DNA from 2 places in the Paenibacillus sp. FSL M7-0420 genome. Region 2 is predicted to be linked to the other one. Evidence: riboswitches for the same ligand, from Rfam matches in the RefSeq annotation. Region 2 holds a riboswitch; the other holds the start of a gene.
The links. Region 2 has a riboswitch for cyclic di-AMP ahead of MKX51_RS31955 (C40 family peptidase). Riboswitches for the same ligand answer to the same signal wherever they lie in the genome.

Region 1 (3,893 bases), 2.5 Mb from region 2:
AGTGCGGACCGCTCAGGCGTATCCAGACGTTCGCCGTCCGGTGCAGTGAAGGCGATACTAGCCTGGCCTCCGGCTGCAGCGGGCAGCTCTTTTGTCAGCTTATCCAGCACTTTTTGCGACTCTGTGCCTTCAATTTTCATCTCAGAGCTGGATTGAATGCCATTGACTCCAATCAGGGTGCCTACAACTCCGAGTACAATGATCCAGACTGCAATGAAGGCCCAAGGCTTGGCATAAGCCGATTTCCCTAAGCGGTATAGAAAGGTAGACATGTAGTGGTTTCTCCTCTTTATCTGTGAATTTAGAAGCCGTTACGTAAATAAGCAAACATAGAATTCAGGTATTGTTCAAACGGCATGGCATCGGAGCCTTCACTCAGCTGTTCGCCCGGCAGCATGACATTCAGCCGTCCGTCCAAGATAGGCACGAATGCCCCATAGACGGCACCTACCAGCAGGTGGGTATATCCATCGGCATACCGTCCACGGGTGAACTGCTCCAGTGTCTCCTGGGCTGTGATCTGCAAATGCCGGAAGACATTGAGAATGTAAGGCTCCAGAGACGGATATTGATTCGCCAGGGAGACGAACTGCCGCAGCTTATGCAGGAACTCCGAGGTGAATTGCAGCTTCAGCAGGTTGTACAGGACATCAAGCGGTGTAGCATCCGGCGGTTGACCGGCCAGCGTGTTATTCGCTTCTTCTTTCTCTTTGGCAGCAATATTGCCAATGAAATAGGCGGCCACTGCTTCTTCCTTGCAGGAGAAGTAATTGGCAAAAGTCCGCCGGGAATACCCGGCCTTCTGAACAACATCGTCAACAATGAAGCCATCCATGCCATGCTCAAGCGCAAGCTCGAAGGCCGCTACGGCTAGGGCGTAGAAGGTGGCTTCCTTTTTTTTGTCCCGCAAATTCAGTTTGGAATTCAAATTTCAATGGTCCTCCTTTCTTCAAAAGTTAAAGGCGCTATAGAATCTATAGGTTCTATTATTGCTCAAAGGGAAAGATTGCACAATGAGCATCAAGTGACGGAAATGTGAATATTTCAAATTTTGAGTAGTGGGATGGGGAAGAAAGGTGGGGGGGTAAGGTTTATGAGAAGTAGGATAGAGGAAAGTGATGAGGATGTGAGTGGGAGTAGAAGAGTAGGTGAGTAGGTGAGTAAGTGAGTAGGTGAGTAAGTGAGAAGTTAGTGAGTATAGGAGTAGAAGAGAGAGTAAGTAGAAGAGAGAGTAAGTAGAAGAGAGAGTAAGTAGAAGAAAGAGTGAGTAGATGAGCAGATGAGCAGGGGAGTGGGCGTAGGAAGAGAAGTAAGTGAGAGGAAGAGTAACGTTGGTGTAAACAGACGATAGCAGGAGCAAATCGCCGGGCGGTTAAGAGCCGAACTGAAGAATGCGCCTTCATTCCCGAAGGGACAGCATTTTTGACTTCTTTTGTCATCCGTGAGGTTTTACATTAAATGGCTACAGGCGTAAGATTCAATCAACAACCGAATGAAATGACACTGTTCTTGAAATGGCTGAATTCCGTAACGGGAACGGGGGAACCAACTGGTGCAGGCGGCTTAAGGATGGGCTGCTGAGTACCCGGGGTGAATCCTTGCCAGCGTGATACTATGGCTCTGGTGAGGTAGGGCAATCTCGCTGCCCGAATCCGTCAGCTAACCCCGTAAGCCTCGAAGAGAGAGGATGAGCGCCATGATCGATTAACCGACCACGGAGAGCCCTGCTGCTGCTGTGGTCTTTTTGCTGTGCAGGTGAGGGATAAATCCCTCTGATTGCGGAGGAAGTGTGCTGGAGGTGGAAATGAGAAGGATAAATCCCTCAGATGCAGCCGAAAGTGGGCTGGAAGAGGAAATGAGAGGGATAAATCCCTCAGATGCAGCCGAAAGTGGGCTGGAAGAGGAAATGAGAGGGATAAATCCCACTGATTGTGCTGGAAGTGGGCTGGATGCGGAAATGAGAGGGATAAATCCCACTGATTGCGCTGGAAGTGGGCTGGATGCGGAAATGAGAGGGATAAATCCCACTGATTGCGCTGGAAGTGGGCTGGAGGTGGAAATGAAGAGCACAAGTGCACCAGAATCCCAGGAATGTTGGCTAAACGAGCAAATGAAGAGCACAAGTACCTCTGAATTCCAGAAAAGTTGGCTAAACGAGCAAATGAAGAGCACAAGTGCACCTGAATCCCAGGAATGTTGGCTAAACGAGCAAATGAAGAGCACTAGTGCTCCTGAATTCCAGGAAAGTTGGCTAAATGAGCAAATGAAGAGCACAAGTGCCCTTGAATCCAATTGCGCCTCTGCCATACACAACCAGGCAGCCTAAAGTGGAAATTAGGGGCAATAGCGACAAGTGGAAGTGAAAAAAAGACGTATAACAACAATAATTAGTCGGTTTATTCATCCTCATACTAGTCAGTTACCGTATCACCAATCCATTGAAAGGAGGGGGTTACCATCGCTACTGTATTTATCGTCTGCTTTTGGGTTGGACTTCTGCTTATTCTCAGTGGCAGTATTCATGGGCACGGCTTGGAAGGCCACCTGCATGTCGGGGGAGGCGATGCCGGGGGGCCTGGTTTTCTGCCGATTCTTCCGCTGATGGTGTTTGTCACCGTCTGGGGCGGCACGGGGTATCTGCTTGTCCAGTTCAGCGGGATGCAGCTGTTCGCCGTGGTACTGGTCTGTACCTTGATCGCCCTGCTGCCGGGCATCCTGCTCTACACGGTGCTGGCCCGGGTGATGACCCGGTATGACAGCAGTATGAGTGAACTTGATTATGACCCGGCAGGCCAGCTCGGCTATATCAGCATCGCCGCAGCGAATGGGGCCGTGGGAGAGATGAAGTATGTGCTGCACGGGACCATGCGCTCCATCGGCGTGCGTGCCGAATCCGGCCAGTCGCTGTTGCGGGGCGATCGGGTGATTATTGTGAAGACGGATAAGGGGATCGCAGCGGTCACTTTGTTCGAGAGGGAAATGGAACAAAACTAACGGGGAGTGTCGGAGCAAATGTTAATTTTATATGTAACCGGAGCTATTGTTGTTGTAATTCTGCTGGCGTTAACCAGTATTGTGACCGCGTATAAAAAGGTTCCGCCCAATCAGGCCATGATCGTATACGGTCTCGGCGGCAAAAGAGTGGTCCAGGGCGGCGGGACATTCGTTATCCCCGGCTTCCAGAACAATAAAACCATCTCCATGATGCTGATGAGCTTCGATGTGATCCCGGCGCAGGCCATGTTTTCCCGCCAGGGCATCAAGCTGAACCTGGAGGCGGTCGCCCAGATTAAGATTAAAAGCGATCCAACCGCTATTCTCACAGCCAGCGAGCAGTTCATTGACCGGCCGGAAGAAGACCGAGAGACAATTATTCTGCATTCGGTGGAGGGTCATCTGCGCGGCCTGATCGGCCAGCTCACCGTAGAATCTATCCTGAAGACCCCTGACGAGATCAACAGCAAGATGCGGGAGACCTGCTCGGAGGACCTCGACAAGATGGGGCTGGAGGTGGTCAGCTTCACCATCAAGAAGATTACCGACGACAAAGGGTACATCGACAATATGGGGGTGCCCGAGATTGAGCGTATCCGCCGCGATGCCAGTATTGCCAAGGCTGAGGCCGAACGCGACATTCAGATCAAGCAAGCCGAAGCGGAGAAGGAATCCTCCATTGCCAAAGCCAATGCCCATCAGGCGACCATAGAAGCGGGAACCGCCGCCCGTGCGAAGGAATCCCTGTTCGAAAAGGAGTTGAATATTAAGCAGGCTGATTTCAAGCTGGAGACCGAGGTGAAGAAGGCGCAGGCGGATCTGGCGTACGAATTGCAGCAGAATAAGATCAAGCAGTCACTGGTTACGGAACAGGTCAAGATCACACAGATGGAGGCCGA
Region 2 (3,893 bases):
GCCGCAGGTGCCCGGAGTGAAGATTAAGCTCTATCTGGACCCGCTGCATAAGCATCTCCAGGAGCGTTACTTCCAGGCGGCTGAGGCTGCACTGATGGCATTCAGCAAGTGGTATGGCCCTTATCCCTACTCCACCTTATCGATTGTTGTCCCGCCGGAGTCCGGCAACGGGGCCGGAGGCATGGAGTATCCGACCCTGATTACCGCCTTCGGCGCCACGGACACTTCACCGGGCACCTCCCTGGAGCGCACGATCATCCACGAGATCGGGCACCAATATTTCTACGGCCTGGTGGCCAGCAATGAATTCGAAGAAGCCTGGCTGGATGAGAGCTTCACCTCTTATGCCGAAGACCGGCTGATGGAACAGGAATACGGTGTGGTCTCCAGCCTCCCGCTGCAGTCCAGCCTGGTCTCCTCTTCACAGCCGCTTAAGCTGGAGACCTGGAAATACACCGGAGATGATGCCTACACGCGCAATGTATACATCCGGGGCAAGCTGGTGCTGAAGGATATCGAACGCATCGCCGGGACCAAGAATATGGACGCCATCCTCGCCGCCTATGCCCGCAAATACCGCTTCCAGCATCCGACCACTGCCGACTTCCAGAAGGTTGTGGAGAAAGTGACCAAGCAATCCTGGCAGACGTATTTTGAGCGGTATGTCTATAGCGGGGGGGCACCCGACTTCGCAGTTGACGATATCAGGCTTACGGTTAAACAGGACAACAGCGACAGCGGGGGGAGCCGCTATAGCGCTGTGGTCGATGTAAGCAATAAGGGCAGCCTGTACCCCGATGTTCCCGTGAAATTCACCTTCGCAGACGGGTACACGGTGCAGCAATACTGGAATGGCGAGGGTAAGGCTACCTCCTTTGAATTAACGTATAAAACGCCGCTGGTCTCCGCAGAGATTGATCCGGGGCATTCCATTCTGCTGGAGAGCAGGCATCTTAATAATTTCAGAATGGCGGAGCTTGAGCCGCGTACACTCTCCCGCTGGACGCTTAGTGCATCAACTCTGCTTGAAACCCTGCTCGGAACTCTTGTCTGGTGAGGTGAAGGAATGGTGAAAAGCTCAATTGCCCGCGGTTGGATCAGCATGAAAGAGCAGTTCTATATATTGATCCTGCTATTTATCTACCGGCTGTTCTGGGGATATTTCCTGTACAAATTCATTAAAAGCGCGGTTGTCCCCGTCCTGCTCCGCTACCCGGATGCGAACGCCGGCGGCAGCGGAATAGGCAGGCTGCTGTATTATATCGAGGGGCAGACCGCGCTGCGCACCGACCCCGCCGTCCAGCACTGGCTGTGGATGCTGCTTGCGCTGACAGTGCTAAGGCTGCTGGTGACTCCCTTTATCCGTGCAGGGCTGCTGCACGAGCTTCACCAGGAGCGCGCCGGAGCGCGGGGACTGTTCTTTTTTCCCGGAATGAGAAAATATGGGCTGCCGGTGCTGGTGTTCAGCCTCGTTGAATGGGCGCTAACCCTCCTGCCGCTCTATTGGCTGCTTCCGCGTATGTACCGTCATCTGCTCAGCGGCGTTCTCGATGTACAGCTCCTGCTCAAGCTGGTGCCTTATGTACTGGGCTGGCTGCTCTATCTCTTCCTTGTCCGCAAGCTTCTGCTCTATATGCAGTTCGGCTACACCGCAGGTACCGGTATGTTCTCCTCGCTGCTGATCTGCCTGAAGGTGCTGCTGCCTTCCATTGGTATATCCATCGTTCTGGGGGCGGGAAGCCTGGCCGTCATTCTGCTCTGCAGCGCCTCTGCTCTGTTCTATCCCGGGTTGCCGGCCCTTATGCTCCGCCAGGCAGCTCCGCTGCCCTCCACGCTGTTCAATATGTGGGGGATCGCTGCCCAGTACCACCTCTGGTCCAGTAAATCATTTCCACAATAATAAGCTGCTGAAGCGGCATACTAAAGAGAGTCACAGCCCCTCTATCCGGGAGCAGGACTCTTTTTTGCTTGAACGGAGGACAAAAGCATTTGCAAAAGGCTAAATCCTCTGATACAATGATGGCTGTATCAGTAGTAACAAAGTTGTAATCTTTCAAGCAAAATCTTCCGTAACTATTGCAATTTAAGCTATGCCGATAAGTCACTGTTCTGGTGCACAAAACGCCGAATTCCCTGCACCGGGAAGTGGGGGAACCATATTTTGGGTGAATTGATCTCGCTTTAGAGGGGTCATAGGGGAACCTTCTACCGAATCCTTAAGCTAACCTCGCAGGCCCTGGAAGGAGTACATCTTTTGATTAGTCAGAATTTCAAGAAAAAATGCACCGCGGCAGCGCTGGGTCTTGTGATGGTATTCACACTCGGAGCGGGCAGTGCCTTCGCAGATTCCAAAATGGATACTGTGATTTCAAAAACCATTGGAACGTCGTATAAAACCGGAGGCACAACCACCAGCGGCTTCGACTGTTCCGGATTTACCAAGTATGTGTTCAAGAATGTCGGGCTTACCTTGCCCCGCACCTCCAAAGCACAGTACAAAGTTGGAACAAGTGTATCCAAGAGCAACCTGCGTTCAGGTGATCTCGTGTTCTTCAATACTCTGGGTAACGGAGTGTCCCATGTCGGTATTTATGTTGGAAACGGGAAGTTCGCACAGTCCTCAAGTTCACGTGGTGTAACCATCAGTTCGATGAGCCAGTCCTACTGGGCCAACCGCTACGTTGGCGCCAAACGAGTAATGAGCACAACAGCCTACCAAGCTGTCGCTTACGATTGAACCCTTGAAGCATACCCCGAATATTTCAGCCTCTAACAACTAAATGTAACTTATACGAGCCCGGGATGATTATTGCCGTAATCATTTCCGGGTTTTTCCTTTTCCTTATTCTACCTTTTACACCGAATTCGCAGCCTTGAAACAGCATTTTCTTGCAAAAATAAAGAAATTATCATATAAATTAACCCCTGCGCATAGATATGAGTCTTTCGAAAGGGCTATAACTCTAAAAAACAGCAAAAAAGATGCATTAATATGTTATAAGTGATTGCCAAGCGCCTTAGTCTTTGTTACAATTATCGCAGTGATCTTTTAGTAACATTTTTGTAATTATTGAATCGCTTTTAACAAAGGTTTTGTCATGTATTGAATGAACCGCTAATCCTAATCAACAGTCGTGCCGAGTTCCCTAATGAATTAGGGAAACGGGGGAACCACTTTGGGTGAATTGACCTCCTATTCTAAGAGGGGTCATAGGGGACCTTCAACCGAACCCTTAAGCTAACCTCGTAGGCATTGGAAGGGGTATTTACTTTTGAAGAAGAAGCTAGCAGCCGCAGTACTAAGCTTGTCCATTATCTTCACCATCGGAGCAGGAAGCGCTTTCGCGGATTCCAAAATGGATAAAGTGATCGACAAAGCCATCGGAACCAAATACGTGTCCGGCGGTACATCAACTAACGGGTTTGATTGCTCCGGATTTACAATGTATGTTTTTGATAAGATCGGCATTAACCTGCCCCATCAATCCGGCTCCCAATATCAGATGGGCTCTGCTGTATCCCGTGACGAGATGAGACCGGGCGATCTTGTATTCTTCAATACAAGCGGTAAGGGCGTATCCCATGTCGGTATTTATGTTGGTGACGGCGAATTCGCCCATGCCTCTTCCTCACGTGGTGTAACCATCAGTTCGCTGAGTGACAGCTATTACGTCAACCGCTACGTTGGCGCCAAGCGAATCATGAGTACAGATGCCTACAAGACTGTAGCTTCGGATTCCCAAGACAACGATGATGTACAATAATCCTTTGTAACCTAACGCTCTTTTCCGAGATTTTTGCCGAAATCTTGGAGAAGGGCTTTTTTTGTCTATAAAATTACTTACCCGTCTCTATATTTGTAAAACACCGATTCTGCACTTTCGGAAAATATA

Region 1: it holds a riboswitch for cyclic di-AMP, as region 2 does, so the genes downstream of both, MKX51_RS21110 (hypothetical protein) here and MKX51_RS31955 (C40 family peptidase) in region 2, are expected to answer to the same signal.

What each region holds. Positions count from the first base shown of each region.
Region 1 is NZ_JBBOCJ010000001.1:4,913,536-4,917,428, reverse strand. Features, by position in the region: gene MKX51_RS21120 (MMPL family transporter) at 1-272, opposite strand, end outside; gene MKX51_RS21115 (TetR/AcrR family transcriptional regulator) at 302-928, opposite strand; cyclic di-AMP (ydaO/yuaA leader) riboswitch at 1,507-1,689, shown strand; gene MKX51_RS21110 (hypothetical protein) at 1,805-2,326, shown strand; gene MKX51_RS21105 (hypothetical protein) at 2,533-2,994, shown strand; gene MKX51_RS21100 (flotillin family protein) at 3,013-3,893, shown strand, end outside.
Region 2 is NZ_JBBOCJ010000001.1:7,397,825-7,401,717, reverse strand. Features, by position in the region: gene MKX51_RS31965 (M1 family aminopeptidase) at 1-1,057, shown strand, start outside; gene MKX51_RS31960 (hypothetical protein) at 1,067-1,900, shown strand; cyclic di-AMP (ydaO/yuaA leader) riboswitch at 2,113-2,251, shown strand; gene MKX51_RS31955 (C40 family peptidase) at 2,309-2,737, shown strand; cyclic di-AMP (ydaO/yuaA leader) riboswitch at 3,126-3,268, shown strand; gene MKX51_RS31950 (C40 family peptidase) at 3,273-3,764, shown strand.